DNA from 2 places in the Stenotrophomonas sp. 96582_Sma genome. Region 1 is predicted to be linked to the other one. Evidence: predicted binding sites of a transcription regulator. Region 1 holds the regulator's gene; the other holds the start of a gene.
What was found. The regulator FliA, encoded in region 1, starts transcription of late flagellar genes. The targets are predictions, from matches to a motif close to TAAAGTTTNNCNNNCNNNGGCCGATAA.
Positions count from the first base shown of each region.

Region 2: ACZK2R_RS06175 (GGDEF domain-containing protein) is a predicted target of FliA. The motif match lies at 7,953-7,979, and genes of this name have one in related genera.

Region 1 covers NZ_CM151122.1:2,130,133-2,145,655, reverse strand. Annotated here, with positions in the region: gene ACZK2R_RS09940 (putative bifunctional diguanylate cyclase/phosphodiesterase) at 1-1,894, shown strand, start outside; gene flhB (flagellar biosynthesis protein FlhB) at 2,013-3,143, shown strand; gene flhA (flagellar biosynthesis protein FlhA) at 3,188-5,248, shown strand; gene flhF (flagellar biosynthesis GTPase FlhF) at 5,394-7,016, shown strand; gene ACZK2R_RS09920 (MinD/ParA family ATP-binding protein) at 7,003-7,890, shown strand; gene ACZK2R_RS09915 (RNA polymerase sigma factor FliA) at 7,887-8,630, shown strand; gene cheY (chemotaxis response regulator CheY) at 8,688-9,080, shown strand; gene ACZK2R_RS09905 (protein phosphatase CheZ) at 9,080-9,685, shown strand; gene ACZK2R_RS09900 (chemotaxis protein CheA) at 9,688-11,520, shown strand; gene ACZK2R_RS09895 (flagellar motor protein) at 11,622-12,362, shown strand; gene motD (flagellar motor protein MotD) at 12,364-13,380, shown strand; gene ACZK2R_RS09885 (ParA family protein) at 13,385-14,167, shown strand; gene ACZK2R_RS09880 (chemotaxis protein CheW) at 14,164-15,366, shown strand.
Region 2 covers NZ_CM151122.1:1,326,922-1,342,444, reverse strand. Annotated here, with positions in the region: gene ACZK2R_RS06205 (HD-GYP domain-containing protein) at 1-365, shown strand, start outside; gene ACZK2R_RS06200 (M13 family metallopeptidase) at 453-2,546, opposite strand; gene gpmA (2,3-diphosphoglycerate-dependent phosphoglycerate mutase) at 2,755-3,504, opposite strand; gene nfi (deoxyribonuclease V) at 3,599-4,273, shown strand; gene ACZK2R_RS06185 (cation diffusion facilitator family transporter) at 4,312-5,292, opposite strand; gene ACZK2R_RS06180 (TonB-dependent siderophore receptor) at 5,473-7,722, opposite strand; gene ACZK2R_RS06175 (GGDEF domain-containing protein) at 8,012-9,427, shown strand; gene ACZK2R_RS06170 (MFS transporter) at 9,523-10,740, opposite strand; gene ACZK2R_RS06165 (winged helix-turn-helix transcriptional regulator) at 10,818-11,267, shown strand; gene ACZK2R_RS06160 (metallophosphoesterase) at 11,341-12,468, shown strand; gene ACZK2R_RS06155 (response regulator) at 12,603-13,286, shown strand; gene ACZK2R_RS06150 (sensor histidine kinase) at 13,283-14,662, shown strand; gene ACZK2R_RS06145 (alpha/beta hydrolase) at 14,742-15,523, shown strand, end outside.

The sequences.
Region 1 (15,523 bases):
CCTGCTTTCCCTCGCATTGGCGATCGCCTCATCGGTGTTCGCGCTATGGCTGGTTTCGCTGCGTACCCTGCCCCACCCGCGGTTGGCCGGTGGCGCGCTGCTGATGGGCACCGGCATTGCCGGCATGCATTACGTTGGCATGGCCGCAATGCGCATGCAGCCGGGCATCGACTACGACCCGGGCTGGCTGCTTTTTTCGCTGATGGTGGCGGTGGCCGCCTCGTGGACGGCGCTGTACGTGGCGTTCCGCCTGCGCGCGCAGCGCACCCGTGTCGGCGACCGGCTCGCGGCTGCCGGCCTGCTCGGGTTGGCCATCGTCGGCATGCACTACACCGGCATGGCCGCAGCGCGCTTTCCGGAAGGCAGCATCTGCGGCGCAGCCGTCGGCGATGGGCTGCAGAGCGAATGGCTGGCCATGCTGGTGGTGGTGCTGACCGTCGCCATCCTGGCCGTGGTGCTGGTGGTCTCCTGGCTGGACCAGCGGGTGGAGGCGCAGCTGCTGCGCCTGCGCAATTCCCTGTTGAGTACCTCACTGACCGACGCACAGCAGGAACTGACCCAGGCCGCACTGCACGACCCGCTTACCCGCCTGCCCAACCGCCTGCTGCTGCAGCGTCGGATCGTGCAGGCGCTGGCCGAGGCCGAACAGGGCGGCAGCCGCTTCGCGGTGATGTTCATGGACCTGGATGGCTTCAAGCAGGTCAACGATGCCTACGGCCACCAGGCCGGCGATGCACTGTTGGTTGCGGTGGCCGAACGCACGCGCCAGCTGCTTCGGCCCAACGACATGCTGGCCCGTCTGGGCGGTGACGAATTCGTGCTGGTGGTGCGCATCGAGCACGACGAGGACCTGCCGACGCTGGCCCGGCGCATCCTGCAGGCGGTCGGCAGCGGGCCGTTGCTGGCCGACAACGAACTGCAGGTGACCGCCAGCATCGGCGTGGCGATCTGTCCGGATCACGCTGCCAGCGAGCGGCAGCTGATGGCCTTTGCCGATGCAGCGATGTACCAGGCCAAGGAATCCGGACGCAACGCCTTCGTGCTGTTCGCCGACTGGATGAATGACAGCGCCGAACAACAGTTCCGGCTGCTGGCCGACCTGCGCCGGGCCATCGGCAGCGAGCAGCTGTTCCTGCACTACCAGCCGAAGATCCAGGTAACCACGCAGAAGGTGGCCGGTGCCGAAGCGCTGATCCGCTGGCGCCATCCCGAGCATGGCCTGATCCCGCCGGACCGCTTCATCCGGCTGGCCGAACGCAGCGGTGCGATCAACGACATCGGGCGCTGGGCGCTGGACCAGGCCTGCCTGCAGCTGCGCCGCTGGCACGATGCCGGCCACGAGGGCTGGTCGATGTCGGTGAACCTGTCGCCGGTGCAGTTCAGTTCGCCGCACCTGCTGCAGGATGTGCGCGAAGTGATCGAACGCTACGACATTGCCCCACGCCACCTGGTGCTGGAGATCACCGAAAGCACGGTCATGCGCGATACCGATGCCAGCCTGCGCCTGCTGCAGGCGCTGTCGGCGCTGGGCGTGGGCATCTCCATCGATGACTTCGGCACCGGCTATTCCAGCCTGCTGTACCTGAAGCGGCTGCCCGCCACCGAGATCAAGATCGACCATGCCTTCGTACGCGATCTGGAGCACAGCGCCGAGGATGTGGTGATCGTCTCGGCGATCGTGGCACTGGGCCACGCGCTCGACATGGACATCGTGGCCGAGGGCGTGGAGACCGCCGCACAGCGCGCCTACCTGGAGCGCCTGGGCTGCGACTTCCTGCAGGGCTACCTGCTCGGCCGCCCGGTCGACGCGGCGCGCTTCATGCAGCTGCACGACCTGCCTCGCCCACGGGTGGAGCTGGCGCAGAGCCCGCCGACGCAGCACCCGCCGGGGTAAATCCAGGCTGCGCTCCCACCTGCACCTGCTCTGGTAGATGCCAACCTTGGTTGGCACATGAACCCATCACGGAACGGTTCTTGCACGCACCCCGGCATCCCCTGCCGCAGTGCCCGTGATGTCCGAGAACGAATCCGCCGGCGAAAAGACCGAACAACCTACCGAAAAACGCCTGCGCGACGCCCGTGAACAGGGCAACCTGCCGCGCTCGCGCGAGCTCGGCACGGCCGCCGTGTTCGGCGCCGGTGTACTGGCGGTGATGGCCATGAGCGGCTCGATCGGCCGTGGTGCAAGCGCCTGGATGAAGCATGCACTCAGCCCAGAGCAGAGCCTGCGGCAGAACCCGAAGGCGCTGTTCGGCCACTTCGGCGACCTGCTGCTGCAGTTCATGCTGGTGATCGCGCCGCTGGTGCTGGTCTGCCTGCTGGCCAGCTTCGTCGCCCCGCTGGTGATGGGCGGCCTGCGCTGGTCGCAGAAGGCGATGATGCCCGACTTCAACCGCATGAACCCGATGAGCGGGCTCAAGCGCCTGTATGGCCCGGAAGCCATCGCCGAGTTCACCAAGTCGTTGTTGCGCGTGGCTTTTGTCGGCGTTGCCGCCGGGCTGGTGGTGTGGACCGGCTTCGACACCCTGCGCGGGCTGATCCACCACCCGCTGGAGACCGCCATCACCGACGGCCTCGGCTTCACCCTGCGCCTGCTGCTGGCCACCGCCGGCGCGATGCTGGTGCTGGCTGCCATCGATGCGCCCTACCAGCGCTGGAACTGGATGCGCAAGCTGAAGATGACCCGTGAAGAGCTGCGCCGGGAAATGAAGGAAAGCGAGGGCAGCCCCGAGGTCAAGGGCCGCATCCGCCAGCTGCAGCAGCAGATGGCCAACCGCCGGATGATGGAGGCGGTGCCCACTGCCGACGTGGTGGTAGTCAACCCCACCCACTACGCGGTGGCCCTGAAGTACGAGGGCGGCGCCATGAACGCCCCCAAAGTGGTCGCCCTGGGTGTGGATGAGACCGCCCTGCGCATCCGTGAAGTGGCCGACGGCAACAAGGTGGCGATCGTCTCCGCCCCGCCTTTGGCACGCGCCTTGTATCGGGAAGGCCAACTCGGAAAGGAAATCCCCGTGAGACTGTATTCGGCCGTCGCCCAGGTCCTGTCCTACGTCTACCAGCTGCGCGCCTGGCGCACTGGCCCGATGCCGGACGCCCCGCACATCCAGGTGGATGAATTCGGCAAGGGAGGCCGCCCGTGAGCGCCCAGCCCTCCACCGGTTTCAACACCCGCCGCGCGCTGGAAATGATCCGCCAGGGCCTTGGCGCACCGCTGATCGTGCTGGCCCTGCTGGCCATGGTCGTGGTGCCGCTGGCCGCGCCGGTGCTCGATGCGCTGTTCACCTTCAACATCGCCATCTCGCTGATGGTGCTGCTGGCGGTGGTCTACGTGAAGCGCCCGCTGGACTTCACGATCTTCCCGATCGTGCTGCTGATCACCACCATGCTGCGGCTGGCGCTGAACGTCGCCTCCACCCGCGTGATCCTGCTGAACGGCCAGAACGGCCATGACGCCGCGGGCAAGGTCATCGCTGCCTTCGGCGAATTCGTGATCGGCGGCAACTACGCGGTCGGCATCGTGGTGTTCGCGATCCTGACCATCATCAACTTCGTGGTCATCACCAAGGGCGCCGGCCGCGTCTCGGAAGTGACCGCGCGCTTCATCCTCGACGCGATGCCCGGCAAGCAGATGGCGATCGACGCCGACCTCAACGCCGGTTTGCTGACGCGTGAAGAAGCCAAGCTGCGCCGCGAGGAAGTCCGCGAGGAAGCCGATTTCTACGGCGCGATGGACGGTGCCAGCAAGTTCATCCGCGGCGATGCCATCGCCGGCATCCTGATCCTGTTCATCAACATGCTCGGCGGCCTGGCCGTAGGCGTGCTGCAGCATGGCATGCCGTTCGGCGATGCCGCTGCCACCTACACCCTGCTGTCGATTGGTGATGGCCTGGTGGCGCAGCTGCCGGCGCTGCTGGTCTCCAGCGCCGTGGCCATGCTGGTCACCCGCGCCTCGCGTTCGCAGGACATGGCCCAGGCCATGACCGGCCAGGTGTTCGGCCAGTACCGCGCGCTGGCGATCACCGCCGGCATCATCGGCGTGGTCGGCCTGGTGCCGGGCATGCCCAACGTCGCTTTCCTGACACTGTCCGCGATCCTCGGCTTCATCGCCTGGAAGGTCTACCGCAAGGGCAAGGCCGCGGCCACCGATCCGGCAGCCGCAGGCAATGACGCTGCCGCGCTCAACGCACTCGGCCGCCCGGCCGCGCCGGCTCCGACTGCCGAACTGAGCTGGGACGAACTGCGCCCGGTCGATCCGCTGGGCCTGGAGGTCGGCTACCGGCTGATTCCGCTGGTGGACAGCAGCCAGGGCGGCGAACTGATGGCACGCATCAAGGGCGTGCGGCGCAAGCTGACCCAGGACGTCGGCTTCCTGATCCCGTCGGTGCACATCCGCGACAACCTGGAACTGCCGGCCAACGGCTACCGCGTGCTGGTGCACGGCGTACCGGTGGCCACCGCCGAGATCCATCCGGACCGCGAGCTGGCACTGGACCCGGGCAGCGCGCTCGGCGCGCTGGAAGGCATCGCCGGCAAGGACCCCGCGTTCGGCCTGGACGCGACCTGGATCCAACCGCACCAGCGTGCCCAGGCCGAAACGCTGGGCTACACCGTGGTCGATCCGGCCACCGTGGTCGCCACCCATCTGTCGCACCTGATCCGCGAACACGCGCCCGAGCTGCTCGGCCACGAGGAAGTGCAGCACCTGCTGGCCAACCTGGCCAAGAGCGCGCCCAAGCTCGTCGAAGATCTGACGCCGAAGGCGCTGCCGCTGTCGGCGGTGGTGCGCGTGTTGCAGAACCTGCTGGTCGAGCGCATTCCAATCCGCCAGCTGCGCAAGATCGCCGAAGCACTGGTCGAACACGCTCCGAACAGCCAGGACCCGGCCGTACTGACCGCCGCGGTGCGCACCGCGCTGGGTCGTTTCATCGTGCAGGAGATCGCCGGAATGTCGGCGGAGCTGCCGGTGTTCACGCTCAACCCACAATTGGAACGTGTCTTGCAGGAGTCCACGCAGGGCAACGGCGCCGCGCTGGAACCCGGACTCGCTGAGCGACTGCACCAGAGCCTGGCCGAATGTGTCAGCAAGCAGGAAGCCCGCAACGAGCCCGCGGTCGTGCTGGTACCTGGCCCGGTGCGTGCCGCGCTGGCCCGCCTGGTCCGCCACAGCGTTCCGTCGCTGTCGGTCCTGGCCTACAGCGAGGTGCCGGAGGACAAGCGCCTGAAGCTGGTCGGAACGATCAGCTGACGCCGCCCTCCGATGCGCCAGAAAACAGACACCACTTTCGAACCAACGCAACAGACAGATACCAAGGGGAACCCGCACCGTGCAGACCACCGACCACCCGAGTTCTCCGACCGCCACCCCGCCGTCTTCGTCCCGTGACCACAGCATGAAAATCAAACGATTCGTCGCCGCCGACATGCGCTCGGCCATGAACCTGGTGCGCAAGGAACATGGTCCTGACGCCGTGATCCTGTCCAACCGCCGGATCGAGGAAGGCATCGAGATCGTCGCCGCCGCCAACTACGACGAGAGCGCCGTGCAGCGTGCACTGGAAGCCTCGCGTCGTGACATCGCTCCGCCGCCGGCGCCGAAGCCGCGCACCGCCGCCGACGCGGTGATCGCCGCGGTCACCCGCCGCCGCAGCAACACCCCGGCACCGGAACCGGTCGCCGCAACCACCTCGGCCGTGGCTGCCCTCGCCCGCGCTGCGGTCGGCGCCACCGGCCGCACCCTGGACAGCGCCGACGAGATCGTGCCGACCCGCGGCAGCACCGGCTTCGCCGCCACCCTGGCACGCGCCGCCGTCAACGAACCGGCGCTGCCGGATCAGCCCTTCGCTCCGTTCGCCGAAGCCATCGTCGCACCGGCGCCCAGCACCGCCGCACCGGCCAACCGCGCCCGCTTCCAGATCGACCCGCCGCACGAGACGCATCACGAATGCGCGGCGTCGGCCGTGCAGCCGCCGCCGCTGCCTACCGCTGCCGTGACCGAAGCGCAACCCGGGATCGTCGCCAGCGAACCGGCACCGGTCGAAGCCAGCGACGAAACCGGCGCTGCCCCCGTGCTGGCCCCAGCCCCGGCACTGACCCTGGTGGCCCAGGACGACGCCGAGATCCGCCAGCTGCGCCAGGAAGTGGCCGGCATGCGCCATGTGATCGAGCGCGAGATGAACCGCTTCACCGACGAGCGCCTGCGCGGCTGCCCGGTGCGCGCCACCGCGCTGGACCTGATGGACGAGTATGGCTTCGATGCCGGCCTGGCCCGCGACGTGGCCATGCAGATCCCGCTGGAGACCGAGGCCCATCGAGGCCGCGGCCTGATGCTGGGGCTGATTTCGCGCAAGCTGCCGATCGCCCCGGTCGACCCGCTGGAAGAAGGTGGTGTGATCGCACTGGTCGGACCGACCGGCGCCGGCAAGACCACCACCATCGCCAAGCTGGCCTCGCGCTTCGCCGAGAAGCACGCGCCGCGTGACGTGGCCCTGGTCACCACCGACACCACCCGCATCGGTGCCCGCGAGCAGCTGTACGGCTACGGCCGCCAGCTCGGCATCGCGGTGCACGAGGCCAACAGCGGCACCGACCTGGACCAGCTGCTGGAACGCCTGAAGGACTACAAGCTGGTGCTGATCGACACCGCCGGCCTGGGCCCGCGCGACCGCGCCCTGGCCGCCCAGCTGCAGTGGCTGCGTGCCGCCCGCCAGGTCCGCACCCTGCTGGTGCTGCCGGCCAACACCAGCTTCGGCGACATGGACGAGGTGGTCCGCCGCTTCGGCGCCGCCAACCTGCAGGGCCTGGTACTGAGCAAGCTGGACGAGACCGGCCGCTTCGGCAACGCCCTGTCGGTGGCCGTGGACCATGCCCTGCCGATCACCTGGGTGACCGATGGCCAGGACGTCCCGGAGGACCTGCACCGGGCCAGTGCAGCCAATCTTGTACTTCGCCTTGAAGATTTGCGCCGCGCGGCCGATATGCCCTGCAACCCGGAGTTGAACCATGCCGTCGCGTGAGTACGCCAAGCTGACCAAGACCTTCCCGCTGTCGGCCACCCGCAGCGAGCCGCTCGGCCCTGTGCGCACCATTGCGGTCACTGGCGGCAAGGGCGGCGTGGGCAAGACGAATGTGTCGGCCAACCTGGCCGTGGCCCTGGCTGGCATGGGCAAGCGCACGCTGCTGCTGGACGCCGACCTCGGCCTGGCCAACATCGACGTGATCCTGGGCCTGAACCCCACCTTTACCCTGGCCGACCTGGTCGCCGGGCGCTGTTCGCTGGACGACGTCATCGTCGAAGGCCCGAACGGCGTACTGGTGGTCCCGGCCGCATCCGGCCGCCGGCACATGGCCGAGCTGGCCCCGGCTGAGCACGTTGGCCTGGTCAACGTGTTCTCCGAGCTGGAGCGCGAGCTGGACATCATGGTGGTGGACACTGCCGCGGGCATCACCGATGGCGTGCTGACCTTCTGCCAGGCCGCACAGGACACCGTGGTGGTGGTCTGTGACGAGCCGGCCTCGATCACCGACGCCTACGCACTGATCAAGGTGCTGTCGCGCGAGCGCGGCGTGGACCGCATCCAGGTGGTGGCCAACATGGTGCGCGACCCGAACGAGGGCCGCGTGCTGTACGAAAAGCTGACCCGCGTCTGCGAGAAGTTCCTTGCCGATGTCTCGCTGAACTACCTCGGCTGCGTGCCGCAGGATGACTGGCTGCGCCTGTCGGTGCAGCGCCAGCAGCCGGTGGTGAAGGCCTATCCGTCCAGCCCGGCGGCGCTGGCGATCACCGAGATCGCGCGCCGTACCGCGCGCTGGCAGGCGCCGACCGAACCGCGTGGCGGCGTCGAGTTCTTCCTCGAACGCATCCTCAAGCAGCGTGGGGTGACGGCATGAAAGGCGCAGCCCAGTACAGGGAAGTGCAGCGCTCGGCGGCAAACGAAGTCATCGCCCAGCATTCGGACCTGGTGCGGCGCATCGCCCACCACCTGGCCGCGCGCCTGCCGGCCAGCGTCGAGGTCGACGACCTGATCCAGGCCGGCATGATGGGCCTGATCGAAGCCTCGCGCAGCTATGACGCCGACCAGGGTGCTTCTTTCGAGACCTACGCCTCGATCCGCATCCGTGGTTCGATGATCGACGAGATCCGCCGTGGTGACTGGGTCCCGCGCTCGGTGCACCGCCGTGCACGTGATGCCGCCGCCACCATCCGCCGCCTGGAACAGAGCAGTGGCCGTGCCGCCAGCGCCACTGAAGTGGCCGCCGCGATGGAGATGCCGCTGCCTGAGTACCTGCGGCTGATGGAAGACGCTGCACGTGGCCAGGTGCTGAGCCTGGAATCGCGCATCGAGGACCAGGGCGAGCTGGACACCGTCGCCCAGGGCGGGCCGACCCCGCAGCAGGTACTGGAGCGCGGTGAGTTCGGTCGCGAGCTGGGCAAGGCCATCGGCCACCTGCCCGAGCGCGAACAACTGGTGCTCTCGCTGTACTACGAGCAGGAACTGAACCTGAAGGAGATCGGCGCGGTGCTCGGCGTGAGCGAGTCGCGGGTCTGCCAGATCCACGGCCAGGCGGTACTGCGCCTGCGTGGCCGGCTGAAGCTGTTCGAGGCTGCCGACGCAGGCCTCGAAGAATGAACATCCCCGAGGCGGCTGCCCCCGGCCGTCCGGAATGAACAACAAAGGAATTCTGCTTTGAACAAGAACATGCGCATCCTGATCGTCGACGACTTCTCGACCATGCGTCGAATCGTCAAGAACCTGCTGGGCGATCTGGGCTTCACCAATACCGCCGAAGCCGAGGACGGGCATGCCGCGCTGTCGCTGCTGCAGAGCCAGCCGTTCGATTTCGTGGTCACCGACTGGAACATGCCGGTGATGACCGGCATCGAGCTGCTCAAGGCCATCCGTGCCGATGCCAAGCTGAAGACCCTGCCGGTGCTGATGGTCACGGCAGAAGCCAAGCGCGAGCAGATCATCGAAGCCGCCCAGAGCGGCGTGAACGGCTACATCATCAAGCCGTTCACCGCGCAGACGCTGGAAGAGAAGCTCGGCAAGATCTTCGAACGCCTGGCGGCCAGCGCCTGATGGATACCACGGTCGACAAGAACGCCCTCGCCCTGCGCCTGCAGGAGGCCCTGGACGCACTCGAGTCCGGTGACGAGGCCGCCTGGCGGCAGCGCATCGATGGGCTGGTCGCGCTGCGCACGCAGCCGATGATGAGCGGCCTCTCGCGGCTGGCCCGCGAGCTGGGGCAGGCGCTGGGCGAACTGCCGACCGTGCCGAGCGAAGCCGGCGAACTGGACGACGCCTGCGCGCGACTGGACCACGTGGTGGCGATGACAGAACAGGCCACGCACCGCACCCTGGACCTGGCCGAGGAATGCCGCAGCCTGACCGAACAGCTGCGCGCCGAAGGCCTGCAGCCGGGCCAGGACGCGCAGCTCGAGCGCATCCGCCACAACCTGACCGAGATCGCCCTGACCCAGAGCTACCAGGACCTGACCGGGCAGATCATCCGTCGCGTGGTCGGCATCGTCCGCCGCGTGCACGAAGGCTTCGGCGCGCTCGGCCTGCCGCCGGAACAGCATCGCACCGACCCGGAACTGGCCGGGCCGGCACTGAAGGGACTGGACCGCCACGCGGTCTCGCAGAACGACGCCGACGACCTGTTGTCGGATCTGGGGCTGTAAGCATGAGCGCGGTATCCGACGACATCACTGCCGATTTCATCATCGAGGCGCAGGAGATCCTGGATCGCCTCGGCGAACAGCTGGTGTCGCTGGAGCAGGCACCGCAGGACAGCGACCAGCTCAACGCGGTGTTCCGCGGCTACCACACGCTCAAGGGCGGCGCCGGCTTCCTCGGCGTCACCGCCATGGTCGAGCTGTGCCATGCCGCTGAAGAGGCGCTGGGCGCCGCACGTGCCGGCCAGGCCGTGCTGCAGGCCCACCACTTCGACGCGGCCCAGCAATCGCTGGACTACCTGCAGTCGATGCTGGACGCGGTTTCCTCCGGCACCGAGCCGGGCTATGCGCCGCCGGACCTGATCGCACAGTTCGACGTGCACGGCGGTGCCGTGGCTGCACCCGCCGCCGCAGCAGCACCCACCGCGGGTGGCAGCGACCTGATCACCGACGACGAATTCGAGGCTCTGCTCGACCAACTGCATGGTGGCAACGCGCCGACCGCGGTCGCGCCAGCGAAGAAGGCCGACGACGGACTGATCAGCGAAGACGAGTTCGAAGCCCTGCTCGACCAGCTGCACGGTGGCGCGGCACCGGGCACCAAGCCTGCGGCCGTGGTGGCACCGGCACCGATCGCAGCGCCGCGCCCGGTCGCCGCACCGGCACCGGTGGCGAAGCCGGCCGCCAAGCCGCTGGCCGAGGCCGAACATACCGTGCGCGTGGACACCAAGCGCCTGGACGCGATCGTCAACCTGATCGGCGAACTGGTGCTGTCACGCAATCGGCTCAAGACCCTGCGTGCACGCCTGCGCGATGAAGAGCTGGACCGGGCCGTGTCCACTCTGGATATCGCCACCGCCCGCCTGCAGTCGGCAGTGATGCGCACCCGCATGCAGCCGGTGGGCAAGGTGTTCTCGCGCTTCCCCAAGGTTGCCCGCGACGTCGCCCGCTCGCTGAAGAAGGAAGTGGACCTGGAACTGATCGGCGCCGAGACCGAGCTCGACCGCAACTTGGTGGAAGCGCTGGCCGACCCGCTGGTGCACCTGGTCCGCAACGCCATCGACCATGGCGTGGAAATGCCCGACCTGCGCGAGGCACAGGGCAAGCCACGGATGGGCCATGTGCGCCTGTCCGCACAGCAGGAAGGCGACTACGTCAGCATCGAGGTGCAGGACGATGGCGCCGGCATCGACCCGGAAAAGCTGCGTGCCAAGGCGCGCGAGAAGGGCCTGATCGATCCGGAAGCCGCCGCGCGCCTGAGCAGCGAGGAGTGCCTGCACCTGGTGTTCCTGCCCGGCTTCTCGACCAAGCAGCAGGTCACCGACATCTCCGGTCGTGGCGTCGGCATGGACGTGGTGCAGTCACGCATCCGCGAACTGAGCGGCCAGATCCAGATCCAGTCGGAACTGGGCCGTGGCAGCCGCTTCCTGATCCGCGTGCCGCTGACCCTGGCGATCCTGCCGACCCTGCTGGTGCAGGCCGGCGAGGACGTCTATGCGCTGCCGCTGGCCCGCGTGATGGAAGTGCTGCACGCGCCGCGCACCTCGCTGGGCTGGTTCGATGGCCGTGCCGTGCTCGACCGCCGCTCGCACACGCTGCCGCTGGTCGATCTGCGCCAGTGGCTGGATGTGACGCCGGCCGCCTCGCCGCTGCTGACCATCGTGGTGCTGCAGGCTGGCGAAGCGCGCTTCGGGCTGGTCGTGGACCAGGTACGCGGGCGTGAGGAAGTGGTCATCAAGCCGCTGCCGAAAGCGCTGCGCGGCCTGCGCGGTTATGCCGGTGCAACCTTGATCGGCGATGGTCGCATGGCGCTGATCCTGGACGTGGACGGGCTGCGATGAACCCCACCGGGCCATGCCCGGCGCCCCGAAAACTGTGACCACCGTCTGTACGCGATCTACCGGTGTCTCAAGTCCCATTCATACACGCCGATACCGGAACCATGGATAGACTCAGCCTCATTGGACTCTTTCTCGCCCTGGCCTCGCTGGTCGGCGGCAGCATCCTCAAGGGCGCCGGCCTGGCGTCGTTGTGGTCGCCTGCGGCGTTCGTGATCGTCATCGTCGGCACCGTCGCCGCGATCCTGCTGCATACCTCGCCGGCGGTGTTCAAGCATGCCTTCAAGATCGTACGCTGGGTCGTGCGCCCGCCGCACAGCGATCGCCGCGAACTGATCCAGCAGATCGTCGAGTGGAGCAACATCGCCCGCCGCCAGGGCCTGCTGGGCCTGGAATCGCAGGTGGAAGCACAGCAGGACCCGTTCCTGCGCAAGGGCCTGCAGCTGCTGGTGGACGGCGTCGAACCCGAATCGATGCGGCACATGCTGGAAATCGAACTGGGCAGCCAGGAACACCAGGACCAGGCCGGTGCCAAGGTCTTCGAAGCGATGGGCATCTATGCACCGACGCTGGGCATCATCGGTGCCGTGCTTGGCCTGATCGCGGTGATGAAGAACCTGGCCGACCCGAGCAAGCTCGGCCACGGCATCGCCGCAGCGTTCACCGCCACCATCTACGGCATCGCCTCGGCCAACCTGCTGTTCCTGCCGGTGGCCGCCAAGCTCAAGAGTGTGATCTCGCACAACACCCGCGACCGCGAAATGGTCATTGAAGGCCTGATCTCGATCGCCCAGGGCGAAAACCCGCGCAACATCGAAACCAACCTCTCCGGCTTCCTGCACTGACATGGCCCGCCGCAAGCACCACGAAGAGCACGCCAACCACGAAGCATGGGCGATCCCCTATGCCGACCTGATGACGCTGCTGCTCGCCTTCTTCGTGGTCATGTACGCGATTTCCTCGGTGAACGAAGGCAAGTACCGGATCATGGCCGACGCGCTGACCGATGCCTTCGGGGGCGCGCCGCGCACGATCAATCCGGTACAGGTCGGCAACAAGCAGGTGCAGGGTGGCGGCTGGGACAGCCCCTCGGTGATCAAGTCCGGCACCAAGATCGGGCCCTCGGCGCCTGCGCCGTCGCACGACCCGACCCTGCTGCCGTCGATGGCCTCGCAGATGCGTATGCCTGTTTCGGTGCACAACCAGGAGCAGATCGCGCGCGCCGAGCGCCAGCTCAACAGCATCGCCGACCGCCTGACCGCCGCGCTCGCGCCGCTGATCGACCGCGGCATGATCAGCGTGCGCCGCACCGAGCTGTGGATCGAAGTCGAGATCAACAGCGACATCCTGTTCCCCACCGGCTCGGCGGCGCTGGACGTGCATGCGCGGCAGACCCTGGCCAGCCTGGCCGAGGTCCTGCGCGACGTACCCAACAGCGTGCGCGTGGAAGGCCACACCGACAACGTACCGATCGCCACCGCCACCTTCCCGTCGAACTGGGAACTGTCGGCCGGGCGCGCGGCCAGCGTGGTGCACCTGTTCGCCGACCAGGGCGTGCAGCCGTCGCGGCTGGCGATGGTCGGCTACGGCCAGTTCCGCCCGCGCGAAGAGAACGACAGCGCGCAGGGCCGCAACCGCAACCGCCGGGTGATGGTCATCATCCTGGCCGACACCTCGCACTCGGTGGACCCGCTCGGTCAGCGCCTGAACGCAGCCACCGGTGCCACCCGGAACACCGATACCGAACAAGCCGCGGCAACTCCGGCTACCGCCCCGACCTACCCCATCGCACCGGTGAAGTTGCCGCCGGTGCCGGCTGGCAGCCGCGTCGGCGCCGCCGTTCCCCCGGCAATGAAGGAGTAAACCGATGCGCATCTGGGCAGTCGCCAACCAGAAGGGCGGAGTCGGCAAGACCACCACCACCCTCGCCCTCGGCCGCGGACTGGCCGTACTTGGCCATCGCGTGCTGCTGATCGACCTCGATCCGCATGCCTCGCTCAGCCGCGCGTTCGGCGTACCGGTGGACCCGCCGCCGGCTGGCGTGCTGGAGCTGTTCGGCGCCCCGCCCGCCGATCTTTCCAGCCTGTGCCATGCAAGCAGCATCCATGGCCTGGACTATGTCTGCGCACAGTCCGCGCTGGCCACGCTGGAACGCCGCAGCGCCAACCAGCCTGGCCTTGGCCTGGCGCTGCAGAATGCGCTTGCGCGCCACCAGGGCCAGCACGACTACATCCTGCTGGACTGCGCGCCCACCCTCGGCCTATTGATGATCAATGCGCTGGCCGCCGCCGATCGCCTGATCATCCCCACCCAGGCCGAGCCGCTGGCCCTGCATGGCCTGGATGGCATGGTCCGCACCGGCGAGATGGTCGAACGCTCGCGCCGCCGCCCGCTGCCGATCTCGATCCTGCCGACCCTGTTCGACCGCCGCACCCGCGCCGGCAACGAGTCGCTGCGCACGATGCAGGATCGTCACGGCACCCGTGTGTGGGAAGACGCGATTCCGATCGACACCCGCATCAGCAACGCCGCCGGCCTGGCCCTGCCGAGCGTTGGTGAGGATTACCCGGGTCGCGGCCTGGCCGCCTATCGCCGCGCGCTGAACTGGATCCTCGGCGAGGATGCCCGTGCTCTGGAGCAGGCCGCATGAACAGCACCGGTGTACTGGACGACTACCTGGACGAACTGCTGGGCGAAGCGATCGCCGCGGCACCACCGGCTGCACCGCCGCCGGCGAGCGACGAAGCGTGCCCAGCAATTGCAGCCGACGCCGAACGCGAGCCGACCTGGGATGACCTGCCGGCCGAGGTGATCTACGAAACCGAGACCGTCGCCGCTGCGCCTGCCGTCGACAACGCCGCACTCGAAGCCGCCTTCGAGGCGGCCGCAACGGCTGAGCGCGAGCCCACTTGGGACGATCTGCCCGCCGAAGTGATCTACGAAACGGAGACTGTTGCTGCTGCCGCGGCAGAGGACGACGCAGCACTGGAGGCCGCCTTCGAGGCCGCCGCAATGCCTGTCGCCGCCCCCGCGCGCGAACCGACCTGGGATGACCTACCTGACGAGGTGATCCACGAAACGGCCACTGCTCCCGCCACCGCCAAGTCCGGCCCGGAACCTACATGGGACGACCTGCCGGACGAAGTGATCTACGAGACCGATCCGGCCGACAGCCATCGACTCGCCCACACCGACAGCCCCGGCCTGGAGGCCGCGTTCGAGGCCGCAGCCGGCGGCGAGGACGTTCCTGCGCCACCAGCGGCCGTGGTCGCAGCACCCGCTCCAGTTGCACGCACCGATGCCGCGCCGCCCCCGCGCGTGGCCGTGGACGCGCCAGCAGGCAACCGCCCGAGCAGCTGGCAGGAGCTGCAGGCACAGGCACATCGGCCCGCCAGCAGCCCGCATCCACAGAACCGACGCGCCGGCGAGCGCACCTCGCGCTGGCTGCGCCTGCGCTGCGGCACCCAGGCCTATGCACTGGAACTGCTGAAAGTGCAGGAAGTGGTGCTGCCAGTGCCGCTGCTGCCCTTGCGCGGCACTGCGCCGGCCATGCTGGGCATCATGAACCTGCGTGGCCAGGTGGTACCGGTGATGGACCTCGGCCTGCACCTGGGCGCCGCAGCCGCCGAAGACGACTCACAGACCCGCATCGTGGTGCTGGAGGAAGACGGCGAGACCATCGGCCTGCGCGTGTCGGCAGTGGAAGATGTCGCCAACCTCACCGATTCGCAGATCGAACCGCCCGATACCGCGCGCATCTGCCAGATCTCCAACGACCTGTTCCGTGGCGTCGCCCGGGTCAGCCAGCGCCCGATGATCCTGCTGGATGCCACCCGGTTGCTGAGTTGAGCGGAAAAAAAGGGGACGGAGGGGATTAAGTCGCAATCGACCAGGCTCTTCCGCAGCCACCCTCGGCAACGGCGACCACGCAGTGGGGACGTAAGGTGTTGATCCAACGGATCAACGCCTTGCGTCCCCGACAGGCACCGCATCGGCGCAAAGCGCC
Region 2 (15,523 bases), 800 kb from region 1:
CGCGCCGGCATACCGACGAGGAGCGCGCGATCATGCGCGAGCATCCGGTGCGTGGCGAGCACATTTTCATGGCCACCGGCCGCAGCGATGCCGTACCGGTGGCACGGCTGATCCGCACCCATCACGAGGCCTTCGATGGCAGTGGCTATCCCGATGGCCTGCGCGGCGAAGACATTCCACTCGGTGCACGCATCGTCACCATCGCCGATGCCTACGACGCGATGACCAGCGTGCGTCCCTACCGCACCGCGATGGAGCACGAAAAGGTGCTGCGGATCATTGACGAGCAATCCGGCGGCCTGATCGATCCCTACGTGCTGCAGCGCTTCCATCGCATGCTGGCGCAGGAGCCGGCGCTGGCCTGAGACGGGCATGGCCCGGCGCTACCGATCAGACAAACAAAAGGCCCGGCGTTCGCCGGGCCTTCTGCATCACGCATCACCTGCGATCGGTTACCAGATCACCACGCGCTTGTCGTCGGCACGCACCATCGCGTCGCCGGCCTTGCACTGGAACGCAGCGGCATACGACGGCATGTTCGACGGCGCGCCGTTGGCACGGAAGTTGGCCGGCGCGTGCGGGTCGGTGTTCAGGCGGACGCGCAGCTCACCGTCGGTGAAGTTGCGGCGCCACACGGTAGCCCAGTTCATGAAGAAGCGCTGGTCCTGGCTGTGACCATCGACTTCGACATTCGCCTTCGGATCTTCCTTCAGCGCCATCTGCAACGCGTCGTAGGCCACGGTCAAGCCGCCCAGGTCGCCGATGTTCTCGCCCAGGGTCAGCTTGCCCTTCACGAACACGCCCGGCACCGATTCATAGCCATCGAACTGCGCGACCAGCTGGTCGGTACGTTCGGTGAAGGCCTTGCGGTCGGCGTCGGTCCACCAGTTGTCGAAGTTGCCGTTGGCAGCGAACTGGCTGCCCGAGTCGTCGTAGCCGTGCATCATCTCGTGGCCGATGACCGCACCGATGCCGCCGTAGTTCAGCGCCGGATCGGCCTTGGCGTCGAAGAACGGTGCCTGCAGGATCGCCGCCGGGAACACGATCTCGTTCTTGGTGGCGTTGTAGTAGGCATTGACGGTCTGCGGGGTCATGCCCCACTCGGTCTTGTCCACCGGCTTGCCGATCTTGTCCAGCATGTAGCGGTAATTGAACGCACGCGCCGCCTGCATGTTGCCCAGGTAGCTGTCGCCGTTGGTCTGCAGGCCCGCCCAGTCACGCCACTTGTCCGGGTAACCGATCTTCGGGGTGAAGCTGGCCCACTTCTCCAGGGCCTTCTTCTTGGTTTCTTCGCCCATCCACGGCAGCTGCTCCAGGCGCGCCTTCAGCGCCTGCGACAGGTTTTCCACCAGGTGCTGCATGGCCACCTTGGATTCGGCTGGGAACACGGCGTCGACGTACAGCTGGCCCAGGGCTTCGCCCATGCCACCGTTGACCGACTCCAGCACACGCTTCCAGCGCGGCTGCATTTCCTTCTGGCCACGCAGGGTGGTGCCGTAGAAATCGAAGTTGGCCTTCTCGAACTGGCTGCTCAGGTACGGCGAGGCGTCGTCGATGGTGTGGAAGCGCAGGTAGGCCTGCCAGGTGCTGGGCATGGTATCGGCCAGCATCTTGTCCATTTCACTGAAGAAGCCCGGCTGGGCCAGCGAGAACTTCTGCGCGGCCGGCACCTTCAGGGTGTCGAACAGCGCGGTCCAGCTGAAGTTCGGGGTCAGCTTGTCGGCGTCGGCGGCGCTGAGCGGGTTGTAGCGCTTGGCCGGGTCACGCATTTCGATGCGCGACATCGAGGCCTTGGCCAGGCGGGTTTCAAAGGCCATCACGGCCTTGGCCTGCTCGGCGGCCCGTGCCGCGTCCACGCCGGACAGGGTCAGCACCTGTGCGATGTAGGCCACGTAGGCATCGCGGATCTTGGCCTGCGCATCGTCGAAGTAGTAGCCCTTCTCCGGCAGGCCCAGGCCGCCCTGGCCGACGTAGGCGATGACGTTGGCCGAATCCTTGTAGTCGGCATTGGCGAACAGCGAGAACAGCACGCCCTTGCCCTCGGCCTGGCTGTCGCGCAGGTACTGGGTGATGGCGGCGGTGTCGTTCAGCGCGGTGATCTTGTCCAGCTGCGGCTGCAGCGGCGCCAGGCCGGCGGCTTCAATCTTGGCCTCGTCGTTACCGGTCTTCCAGATGTCACCGATCTTGGCTTCCACCGAGCCGGCCTTGGCCTGGCTGGCGGCGGCCTGCTGCACCAGCGTGTGCTGCACTTCCAGCGAACGCTCGCGCAGGATCTCGAAGCTGCCCCAGGTGGTCTGGTCGCCCGGCACCGGGTTGGCCTTCAGCCACTTGCTGTTGACGAAGCCATTGAGGTCGGTACAGGCCGAAATGGCCGGATCCAGGTCGGCGCTGTTGAGCGAGATCAGCGGCGTCTTGATCTGCGACAGGTCGAAGGCCGGCTTGGCGTCGGCGCTGGCCGCCGGCGCGGTTTCATTCTTGCCACAGGCCGCCAGCGAGGCAGCGATGGCGATGGTCAGGCCCAGCGGGACCAGGTTGCGGACGTTCATGAGGCTCTCCTGCAGGTAATTTCACAGGGTAGCCGGGGGGGCCTGCGGTGGGACCGGCCAAAGGTCACAGGACGCGCTTATGTAGAGTCGAGCCATGCTCGACTGCTCTCCGTTCCGGGTTTATTGTCCTTGCGGCAAGAGGCCAACAGCAGTCGAGCATGGCTCGACTCTACAAAAAGCGAAGGCCGGCTTGCGCCGGCCTTCTGTTTTATTTCGCCTTGCCCTGGTTGGCCACGGCTTCAGCGGCCTTGCGCGCTGCTTCCGGGTCGCCCAGGTAGCGGAACGACTTCACCGTCAGGTCGTCGTTCAGTTCGAACAGCAGCGGGATGCCGGTCGGGATGTTCAGCTCGAGGATTTCCTCGCGCGAGACGTTGTTGAGGTACTTGTACAGCGCGCGCAGCGAATTGCCGTGGGCGGTGACCAGCACGGTCTTGCCGTCCTTCAGCTGCGGCGCGATGGCGTCGTGCCAGTACGGCAGCACGCGGTCCAGCGTGGTGGCCAGCGATTCGGTGCCCGGCAGTGCGTTGCGGTCCAGGCCAGCGTAGCGGCGGTCATGGATCGGGTGGCCCGGATCTTCCAGGTCCATCGCCGGCGGCGGGATATCGTACGAACGACGCCACACCTTGACCTGGTCCTCGCCGTGCTTGGCGGCGGTCTCGGCCTTGTCCAGGCCCTGCAGGCCGCCGTAATGGCGTTCGTTGAGGCGCCAGGACTTGTTCACCGGCAGCCAGTCCTGTTCCAGCTCGGCCAGTGCACCCTGCAGGGTGTGGATGGCACGCTTGAGTACGGAAGTGTGGGCAACGTCGAACTGCAGGCCTTCCTCGCGCATCAGGCGACCCGCGGCAGCCGCTTCCCGGCGCCCCTGCTCGGTCAGGTCGACATCGACCCAGCCGGTGAAGCGGTTGTCCAGGTTCCACTGGCTCTGGCCATGGCGCAACAGTACGAGTTTACGGGTCACTGCAGGGTCTCCAACGCGAGGAAAGGCAGGCCGCCATTGTAGCCCCGGGCGCCGCTCACCGGGCCGTGGCACCGCGCATGCGATGCTGTGACCAATGAATACGGTGATCGACCCCGGGCGCTGGGAAGGCAGCGTCGCCGCGGCACGCAAGCAGCAGATCCAGCTGGCTGGCCGCGTGGAGCGCCAGGACCGCCTGCCACGCAACGTGCGCTGGCTGGCCGGGCTGGATGTCGGCTTCGAGGACGATGGCGCCATCACCCGCGCCGCGGCGGTACTGCTGGACGCAGAGACGCTGCAGCCCGTGGCGCAGGAGATCGCGCGCATCCCCACGGTGATGCCCTATATCCCCGGACTGCTCAGCTTCCGCGAGCTGCCGGCACTGCTGGCCGCGCTGGCGCTGCTGCCGCATACGCCGGACCTGGTGTTCGTCGATGGCCATGGCATCAGCCACCCGCGACGATTGGGCGTGGCCGCGCATCTGGGCGTGGTCACCGACCTGCCGAGCATCGGCGTGGCCAAGTCGAAGCTGGTGGGCAGGTTCGTCGAACCGGGCGCCGAGGCCGGTGCGCATACGCCGCTGCTGGATGGCGATGAACAGTTGGGCTGGGTGCTGCGCAGCAAGATTCGCTGCAAGCCGCTGTTCGTGGCCGGTGGCCATCGGGTCAGTGCGGATACCGCGCTGGACTGGGTACAGCGCACCCTGCGCGGGTACCGGCTGCCGGAACCGACCCGGCTGGCGGATCGGCTGGCCTCGCGACGGGACGAATGACCGCACCGGGCATCACCCGGCGCGGTCGCCATCCTCGTTCAGCGATGCACGTGGCCGCGGTGGCCCTGCGCGTCCTCGCCGTGGTCATGGCCTTCATGGCCCTCGTGCTCGCCGGCCTTGGCCGGCGCCGGCTCACCACAGGCTTCGCCGCAGTGGTCCGCTTCGATCTGCAGTGTCACGTGCTCGATGCCGAAGTCATCGTGCAGGCGCCCGCCCAGATCACGACGCAGCGCATCGGCATCGGTGCCGTCGCGCATCACGATGTGCGCGGTCAGCGCCGGGGTGCTGGAGGCCAGCGCCCACACATGCAGGTCATGCACGTCCAGTACCGCAGCGTGGCCGGACAGGCTGTTGCGCACCTTGGCCACGTCCATGCCCTTGGGCACGCCTTCCAGCAGCACGTTGATCGCCTCGCGCATCAGCACATAGGTGCGCGGCAACACCCACAGGCCGATCAGCACCGCCAGGATCGGATCGATCGGCTTCCAGCCGGTCCACTTGATCAACAGCGCGCCAGCAATCACGGCCACCGAGCCGAGCATGTCTGCCCACACTTCCAGGTAGGCGCCCTTCACGTTGAGGCTCTCGCCGCTGCCGGCCTGCAGCAGGCGCATCGAGATCAGATTGATGACCAGGCCCGCCGCGGCAATCACCAGCATGCCCGACGAGGCAATCTCCTGCGGCTCGCGGAAACGTCCAATGGCCTCCCACAGGATATAGCCGGCAACCACGAACAGCATCGCGCCGTTGATCATCGCGCCCAGCGCTTCCAGGCGCGCATAGCCGTAGGTGCGGCGCGCGTCCGGCGGGCGCCGGCTCAGCCGCACCGCGACCAGTGCGATCATCAGCGCCAGCGCATCGGTGGCCATGTGCGCTGCGTCTGACAGCAGTGCCAGGCTGTTGGTCCAGAACGCGCCCACCACCTCGACGACGAGGAAGGTGGAGGTCAGGCCGAGTGCCCACCACAAGGGTTTCTCGTGGCGGATCTCGGATGGCAGGTGATCGTGGTCGTGGCCCATGGCAACAGCTCCTTTGCGATGGGAGGCAGGCTACGCCGGAGGGCGTTGGGAAACTATCACGGTGTTTATAACATTGCAGGCCACGCGGTCCCTCACCGGGCATGGCCCGGTGCTACCGGAGCGCGGCCGGCAACGCCAGGCCACGCCTGGCGAACGCAGCGGACCGACGTCCGCCTGCGGTCAGAACCCGAAGCGCAGGCTGGCCCAGTACGCGCGGCCCGGCTCGTTGTAGGTCGCCGCGCCGGCATCGCTGCTGTTGGCCTCGCGGAACAGGCGCTTGTCGGCCAGGTTGTTGACGCCGAAACCGAAGCTGACCGTCTCGGTCACCTTGTAGCGCGCGCTCACGCCCCAGATGTTGTACGCACCACGGTCCTGCAGCGCGATCGACGGATCGCAGGTGCCGGTGCAGCGCGGATCATTGTTGATGTTGGTGGTGGCCGGCTTCTGCTTGCCGTAGAAGGTGCCGGTCAGCAGCAGCGACAACTTGTCGGTGGCCTGCCAGTCCAGCATCGTGTTGACGGTGTACTTCGGAATCACCGACAGCGGCTGGCCGGTGCTCTTGTTCTCGTTCTCCACCATGTAGGTGAAGTTGTTGCTCCACTTCAGGCGGTTGCCCTGCTCGCCCAGCAGCGGGACCACCAGGTTGCCTTCCAGACCCTGCACGATCGCCTTGGGTGCGTTCTCCCAGCGGAAGATGCGGCCCTTGGTGTCGGCGGTCAGCCCGATCTGGTTGTACCCGGCCTGGATCTTGTCCTTGTAGTCGTTGTGGAAGTAGGTCAACGACGCTTGCCAGCCGCTCTGCGGTGCCCACTCGATACCCAGTTCCTTGTTCAGGCTGGTTTCCGCCTTCAGGTCCGAGTTGCCGCGCATGTAGCAGCCGGCGCCCAGGCTCGGCAGTGCATTCGGGCAGCCATTGCCCCGGGTGTAATACAGATAGTCCGGATTCGACTGGTACAGGTTCGGCGCCTTGAATGCACGGGCGATACCGCCCTTCACCACCCAGTCGCGGTTGATGCGGAACTGCGCGTTGAGGCTGGGGCTGGTGTTGTTGCCGAACTGACTGTGGTGGTCGAAGCGCAGGCCCGGGGTGACGATCCAGCGCTCGCCCAGGTAGATGTTGTCTTCCACGAACACGGCGGTGGTCTGCGCGTCGGACTTGCCGCGTGCGCGATCGGCCGACAGCCCCGGGATGCCGCCGCCGCTGCTGCTGGACTGGCTCATCGAGTACGGGTCGGTCAGGCGGCTGTCCAGGTATTCAAAGCCCAGCGTCCAGATGTTCTCGGCACCACCCAGCGTGGTCGGGAAACTGACTTCGCCGTCCAGCTGGTAGTTGCGCAGGCGCGAGGTCGACCAGTCGGTGCCGTTGAAGCTGCCCTCCGGGCCACCGGCCAGGCCTTCGTTGATGCGCGAGTTGTTCACCGCCTCCACTGCAGCCGTTACCCGCGAGGTCACATCACCCCAGCGGCCGCGATGGGTGATCGCGCCGGTGTTGCGGTACATGCGGTTGGTCTCGGCCTGCTGCTCGGCCAACGCCCCCAGATCGATCGGTGTCGAGGTACCGGTGGTGCTGACCGCGCGGTCGCCAGCATAGATGTTGCCCTGGCGACTGGTGCCGGCTTCGAATTCGACCACCTGGTTGGCGGTCACGTCCCAGCGCAGCAGCGCGTTGACATCGCGGTTCTTGACGCCCTCGCGACCGGCCGGCGGCACCGCGTTCGGATTCGTCGCGAAGTCACGATTGAGTTCCAGCGAATCGGCGTCGGTCTTGTTGAGATTGCCGTACAGGCGGAACGACAGGGTGTCGGTCATCGGCCCGCTCAGCTGCAGGCCGACGCGCTCGCTGCCGCCTTCGGCGCTGTGCTCGGGCACCAGGCCATACAGGTCGACCGCGCCGGTCAGGTCGCCGGTCGGGCGCTTGGTGATGATGTTGACCACGCCACCGGAAGCACCCGAGCCATAACGTGCCGCTGCAGGGCCACGCAGCACTTCGATGCGCTCGATCATTTCCGCCGGCACCCAGTTGGTATCGCCGCGGGTATTGCGCTCACCGCTGCGGCCCATGCGCACGGCATCACGCGCACCGATGCGCTTGCCGTCGACCAGGATCAGGGTGTTTTCCGGGCCCATGCCACGCAGATCGATCTGGCGGTTGTTGCCGTACTGGCCCGAGGCACTGTTGCCGGTCAGGTTGACGCCGGGCATGGTGCGCAGCAGCTCGGCGATGTCGTTGGCCGGCGGGCGCCTGGCGATGTCCTCTGCGGTGATGGTCGAGGTACCCAGGGCCTGGCGCGCGATCTGCGAGGCGGTGACGTGCACCGTGTCGATATCGGTGGCGTCGGTTTCGGCGTGGGCGGTCAGGGCGCTGCCGGCCAGCAGGGCGGCAACGGCAAGCGCCAGCGGGCGCGGCGAAAGGACAACGGCAGGGGACATGATCAGGACCTTCTGGCAGGGCTACGGGGCCTCTGGCAAAGGGCTTGAGGCAACGACGAGGGGGAGGCGGAGCAGTCCTGCAGCAGGCACCTGCAGCCCGTTCCGTGCGCGCATTCTCCCATCAATGCGATTGATTCTCAAATGCGTTCACTCATTGCCGCAGCGGCGCCGATGTGGTTTGCGCACCGTGCAACCCTGCACCGCGCGTAAACTGGCCGGCTAACCCGCCATCAACCGTATGCCGCCGCGGCCGATACCCGTGGTTTGCCGTACGCAGTCAGAGATCGACGTGGAACCACCCCAATTGGACGATGCCAGCCAGCCGCTGGCCGAGGCCTGGCAGCAGTGTCTGCTGCAGGCCGGCCCTGCCGCCACCGCGCTGCTCACGGCCGCTGCTACCGATGCCCCACCCGCGCTGGCCCAGCGCTTTTACGAAGTACTGCTGCAGGACACCCGTGCGCGCCGTTTCCTGTCCCACGACCAGGTCAAGCAGCGCCTGCAGCCGGCCATGCAGCGCTGGCTGGCGCAGCTGCTGACCACTGATGCCAGCGGCATCGCCAACACCGTGGCCTCGCAGCGGATCATCGGCGACGTGCACGCCCGCGTCGGCATTCCGGTCGACCTGGTTACCCGCGGTGCGCGTGTGCTCAAGCACGAACTGTTCGTGCGCCTGCGCGACGATGCACCGGACAGCGACACCGCATTTGCCGCCATCGACTGCCTCAGCGCGATCATGGATATCGCCATGGAAGGCATGACCCTGGCCTACACCCACGCGCGCGAGCGCTCCACCCGTGCCGACGCCGCCTACCGGCTGTTCTCGCTGGTACAGAACGTCGGTACCGAACGCGAGCGCCAGCGCGCACTGCTGCTGGACTGGGAAAACGCCCTGCTCTACGCGTTGGCCGGCCACGTGCAGGCCAGCGACAACGCCAGCCTGGCTACCTCGGAGTTCGGCCTGTGGTTCACCCACAAGGGCATCCCCAGCTTCGGCGAAAGCAGCGAAACGCAGCAGGTGGGCCAGTTGATGGCCCGCATTGATGGCCACCTGCAGCGCGCGAGCGGCGATGCTCCGGCGCAGCGACTGGCGGTGCTGCCGGCCATCCGCGAGGACCTGGCCGCCATCCGCACCCTGATGACACTGCTGTTCGAGCGCATCGGCGAACTGGATGCCGGCAGCGACGCGCTGACCAACCTGCTCAACCGTCGCTTCCTGCCCACCGTGCTGCGCCGGGAAATCGAGCTGGCCACACGCAACCGCACACCATTCTCGCTGCTGCTGCTCGACCTGGATCACTTCAAGGCAATCAACGACGGCCACGGCCACGATGCCGGCGACCGCGCGTTGCAGCACGTCGCCGGCCTGCTCGGCCAGCTCACGCGCGGCAGCGACTACCTGTTCCGCTATGGCGGCGAAGAATTCGTGGTGGTACTGGTGGCTGCCAGCGAATCGCAGGCGACCGTGATCGCCGAGAGCCTGCGGCGGCAGATCGCACAGTCGCCGGTGGCACTGGCCAACGGCCAGGTGCTGGCACTGACCGCCAGCATCGGCGTGGCCGGCCACGACGGCCATCCGGACTACGAGCGGCTGATGGCCCGTGCCGACGCGGCAATGTACGAGGCCAAGCGCAGCGGCCGCAACCGCGTGGTGGTGGCCAGTGCGGACCTGCAGGAAGCGCCGGGACGGCGCGCACTGCAGCGATGACGGCAGGACAGGTAGAGTCGACCGCGGGTCGACTATCGCGCGCACCGCGGGGTTTTTCGCACGCAGGGCGAAGAGCAGTCGACTGACAGTCGACTCTACTGACAGCCGGCACTACCGATACGGCCGCCGGCCGCTGCTTTCACCGCCACCACCCACCACGCTGCCCACCAGAGCAGTGCCAGCAACGCGATGACCGCCCCCAACAGGCATACCGCCGGCCAGCCATGGCGCGCCTGCATCCACGGCCCGGCCGCTGCACCGGCACCACTGCCCACCGCATAGAACAGCATGTACAAAGCCACCAGGCGTCCATGCTGTTCAGCCGGCGCGCGCAGCAGCAATGCCTGGTTAGATACGTGCAGTGCCTGCCCACCCAGGTCGAGCACAATCACGCCCAACAGCAGCAACGACAGCGACTGCGGCAGGCCCAGCAAGGGCCACCACGCAACCAGCATCAACAACAGCGCACCGACGCTGACCGGATGCGCGAAACCACGGTCCATCCAGTGCCCTACCCGCGCCGCCAGCAGCGCACCGATCACCCCGGCCAGGCCCAGTGCACCGATGGCGGCGGTCGACCAATGCAGCGGTGGCGCCGAGAGCGGCAAGGGTGCCGCCGCCCAGAACACATTGAGGCCGGCAAACAGCAGCAGTGCCAGCGGCCCACGCTCGCGCAGCGTTCGATCGCGGCGCAGCATGGCCAGCATCGAGCCCAGCAGCTCGCGCCAGCGTGGGGGAACCGACGGCACCGGTACTGGGGGCAGGCGCCGCCACAGCAGCGCCGCCAACCCCGCCATCACCATTGCTGACAACAGGTAGACCATCTGCCAGCCAAAGGCCGCCGCCACCGTACCGGACACCACGCGCGCCAGCAGCAGGCCGATGAACACGCCGCCCTGCACCACACCGACCACGCGACCGCGCTGCTCGGGCGGTGCCAGCATGGCGGTATAGGCGATCAGGCCCTGGGTCAGCGCCGTGCCCAGCAAGCCGGCCAGCAGCATGCCCGACAACAGCCAGCCCGCCGTGCGTGACGCTGCCAGCCACAGCAGCGCCAGCACCAATGCGATCAACTGCAGCCGCAGCAGGCGTCGCCGGTCACCACGGTCCGCCAGCGGCAGCAGGCCAAGCAACGCCAGCACGCTACCGGCCTGGGTAGCAGCCAGCACCGCGCCAGCCATGGCCCGGTCCAGCGCAAAGGCGCGTGCAAGCTGATCCAGCAGCGGCTGCGCGTAATAGACGTTGGCAACGCTGGCACCTGCGGCAACCGCGAGCAGGACCAGCAGCGGGCGGGGAAGTGATATGGCACTCATGATGTGGTTGCAATTTGAAACTTGATGCAGGCTACTGCCATTGGTTTTAAACTGCAACCACATCAGAGAGGTCCACCATGCACACCGACAGCCCCTGCCCCGTCGCCCGCAGCGCCGATCTGCTCGGTGACCGTTGGGCGCTGCTGGTCATCCGTGATGCCTTCGATGGCGTCACCCGTTTCGGTGATTTCCAGCGCAGCCTCGGCGCGGCGCGCAACATCCTCAGCGACCGCCTGCGCCGGCTGGTAGAGGCCGGCGTCCTGCAGCTGCAGCCGGCCTCCGATGGATCGGCCTACCAGGAATACGTGCTCACCGCCGCTGGCCAGGAACTGTTCCCGCTGCTGGTCGCGCTGCGCCAATGGGGTGAACGCCATCGCTTCGAGGCCGGTGAAGCCCATTCACAGCTGATCGAATCGGCGACACGGCGGCCACTGCCCTACATGCAGCCGCGCGGGCGCGACGGCCAGCCACTTCAGCCCAGCGCCACCCGCGTGCGCAAGCTCAGGGACGACGGGCGCGACACCTGATCCGCCCATTCGCGCACACCGACGAACATCCGCGCCGGTTAGCATCAGACCTTTCCGCCACTGGATGCCGCCGATGTCGCGCGATCGCCCTTCCCTGCTGACCGCCCTGCTGTTGCCGCTGCTGGCCTGCGCCACAGCAACCACGCAGGCCCGCGAGGTTGCCGCGCCCGCCGACCACGTGCAGGCCGATGGCCCCTATGTGTTCCGCCAGGGCGACCAGCTGCAGGCCAAGTGGATCTGCGACGACAAGGTCGAGTCGCACACGCTTGCCACGCAGGCCGCAGGTACCGACATCGCCCCGCGCTGCGGCTACGAGCACTCGGTGCACGTGGCTGCCCCGAATGCGCCTTCGGTTTCCGTGCTGCCGGCCGTGCCGCGCATCGTTGCGCTGTCCGACATCCATGGCCAGTACGGGCTGCTGGTGCGCCTGCTGCGCGCCCACCAGGTCATCGATGCCCAGGATCGCTGGGCGCTGGGCAAGGACACGCTGGTCATCGCCGGCGATGTGTTCGACCGCGGCCCGCAGGTGACCGAGGCCTTCTGGCTGCTGTATGGCCTGCAGCTGCAGGCGGCCGCCGCCGGCGGCGCGGTGCACTTCGTGCTCGGCAACCACGAAACCATGGTGCTGTACGACGACCTGCGCTACGTCAACCCGAAGTACCTGCGCAGCGCGCAGCTGCTCGGCCGCAGCTACCCGCAGCTGTACGGTGCCGATTCGGTGATCGGGCAGTGGCTGCGCACCCGCCCGGTGCTGCTGAAGATCGGCGACACCCTGTTCCTGCACGGCGGCATTTCGCCCGAGGCAGTGCAGCTGGCGCTGGACCCGGCGCGCACCAATGCGGCCTACCAGGCGTCGCTGGGGCTGCCCAAGGCCGAAGTAAAGGCCGACCCGGCCACCGCACCGCTGTATGACGGCAAGACCAGCCCGATCTGGTACCGCGGCTACTTCGATGGCCGCCTCGACACCGCGGGGGTGCAGACCGTACTCGACCGCCTGCAGCTCAAACGCATCGTGGTCGGCCACACCTCGATGCCACACGTCAGCAGCTTCCATGGCGACCGCGTGATCGCCATCGACAGCAGCATCAAGAACGGCGAGAACGGCGAACTGCTGTTCATCGAAAATGGCAGGCTCAGCCGTGGCCTGCTGGATGGCTCGCGGGTGCCGTTGGCGCCGGGTGAGCCGGGCCTGCAGGACTGAATGAAGGGACAGCGCGACGGCACCGGGCGGCGGCGGCGCGCTCCACCTTCACCCGGTTTGCGGCTACCCTCGGCAGCCGAGAGAGGCCCACCCCGTCCATCCGGTGGGCCTGACCGTTACAGGAGCCCCCGCGCATGCGCGTTCTGATTGCTGAAGACGACCCGGATATCGCCTCCGGCCTGTGCGCCTCGCTGCGCCGGCAGGGGCACGTGGTTGACCACGTCGACAACGGCGCGCACGCCGACGCGGCACTGGGCTCGACCCAGTACGCATTGCTGGTGCTGGACCTGGGCCTGCCTCAGCTGGATGGCCGCGATGTGCTGCAGCGCCTGCGTCAGCGCGGCGATGGCCTGGCGGTGCTGGTGGTGACCGCCCGCGATGGCCTGGCCGAACGCGTGCGCGTGCTCGACCTGGGCGCCGATGACTACCTGGTCAAGCCGTTCGCGCTGGACGAATTCGAAGCACGCGTGCGTGCGCAGCTGCGGCGGGTCACCAGCAATGGCAACCCGGACCTGCGCATCGGCCGCCTGCGTATCGATCTGGCCGGGCACCGGGTGTGGATCGACGACCAGTCGCTGGAACTGACCGCGCGCGAGTTCGGCCTGCTGTCGGCACTGGCGGTACGCGCCGAGCGCATCGTGTCGCGCGCGCAACTGGTGGAAGCGCTGTGCGACTGGGGCCAGGACCTCACCGACAACGGCCTGGACATCGCCCTGCACCGCCTGCGCCGCAAGCTGCAGCCCGGCGGCATGGGCATCCGCACTGTGCGCGGGCTGGGCTACATGCTGGAAGACGCGCAGGACGACAGCGCCCCGTGATCAGTGGACCACCCAGCCTGCGTCGGCGCCTGCTCGCCTTCCTGGCGTTGCCGATGCTGGGCCTGCTCACGTTCAACACGATCCTGGCCTACTACGTTGCGCTGGACTATTCCAACCGCATCCACGACCGCAACCTGATCGACGACACGCATTCGTTCGCGCAGATGCTGAGCACCATGCCGGTGACCAGCGACCTGTCTCCGCAGGCGCGCTTCCTGATCGAGTACGACCCCGACGGCCATCGCTACTTCAACGTCGACAGCAGCCGCATGGGTACGCTCAGCGGCAATGCAGACTTCAGCCCGTACGCCCCTTCGCAGGACTGCACCGGCGTGCATCCGGCGCTGTACGACGGCAACCTCAATGGCCAGCAGGTGCGCATGGCCACCGTCTGCACGCAGGCGATGAACGATCCGCAGGACCAGCTGGCGGTGACCGTGGCCGAGAGCATGGCCGACCGCCGGCAGCGTGCGCGCGAGATCCTGATGATCATCATCCCGCTGATGACCATGCTGGCGCTGGGTACCGCAGCGCTGGTCTGGTTCGGCGTGACCTATGGCCTGCGTATCCTGACCCCGCTGAGGACCCGCCTGGCCCAGCGCCGCGGCGAACTGGCGCCGATCTCCGATGCCGACGTGCCCGAGGAGATCCAGCCACTGATCAGCACCATCGATGATCTGTTTGCCCGCCAGGCGGAAATGATCACCCTGCAGAACCGTTTCATCGCCGATGCCGCGCACCAGCTGCGTTCGCCGCTGGCGGGCATGGCCCTGCATGTGGACCAGGCACTGGCACATGGCGACCCCGATACAGTGCGCGAGGCGCTGCAGCACATCCGCCGGCTCAACCAGCGCACCGCGCGGGTCAGCACCCAGCTGCTGGCACTGAGCCGGGCGCAGACCGTGCCCGATACCGTGGAGGCACTGGACCTGTGCGAGCTGGTACCGCAGTGGGTCGGCATGCGCGTACCGGAGGCGATCCGCGATGGCATCGATCTGGGCTACCGCGGCAGTCCCCATCCGCTGCGTGTACTGGGCAACGGCGCCATGCTGCAGGAAGCGCTGGACAACCTGATCGACAACGCCCTGCGTTATGCCGGCCGCAATGCAACCGTCACGGTGGGCGTGCACGCGCTGGACGACAATGATGTCGAACTGTATGTGGAAGACAACGGCCCTGGCGTGCCCGACGACGTGATGCCACGGCTGGGCGAGCGCTTCTTCCGGGCGCCGGGCACCGCTGCCAGCGGCACCGGCCTCGGCCTGGCCATCGCGCACGAGGCGGTGGAGCACTTCGGCGGCCGCCTGAGCTTCCTGAACCGCCCAGGTGGCGGACTGAAAGTCGCCATCACGCTGCCGCTGCTGAAGGCGCCCTGACCCGGCCCGGGGCGCTGAAAGGCTGGCGAAAATCGCGCTTGCGATCCTGCCATCCCCACTGCCGTCCCGGAGCCGCCAGGTGACCGAATCGCACGACTTCTTCCTCCCCGGTGGCCCACAGGGCGTGCTGCTGGTCCATGGCCTGACCGGCACCCCGGCGGAAATGCGCATGCTGGGCAAAGGGCTGAACAACGCCGGTTTCACCGTGCACGGCGTGCAGCTGCCCGGCCATTGCGGCAGCGTGGATGACCTGCTGGCGACCACCTGGGAACAGTGGTACCAGGGCGTGGAAGATGCGGCGGCAACCCTGCGCGGCAAGGTCGACCAGCTGTTCGTCGGCGGCCTGTCGATGGGCGCGGTGCTGTCGCTGGCACTGGCTGCACGTCGCCCCGAGTGGGTGTCCGGGGTTGGCGTGTACGGCGCCACCTTCCGCTATGACGGCTGGAACATCCCCGCCGTGGCCCGCTTCTCGTTCCTGCTGCCGTGGTTCAAGCGCTTCAACATCGGCCGCGACCGCATATTCATGGAAGAGCCGCCGTACGGCCTGCGTGACGAGCGCCTGCGTGCACAAGTCAGTGCCGCCATGCTGTCCGGCGACAGCGCCGCCGCCGGCCTGCCGGGCAACCCCTGGCACGCCCTGGCCGAAATGCGCGCCCTGAGCAACTGGACCCGCCGCCACCTGCACCAGGTCACCGCGCCGTGCCTGGTGATGCACGCCCGCGAGGACGACGTGGCCAGCATGGGCAACGCCGAGCTGGTGATGTCGCGGGTCAGCGGCCCGAAGGAACTGGTGGTGCTGGAAGACAGTTACCACATGATCACCATCGACCGCGAACGCCGCGATGTGATCCGCCGCAGCGC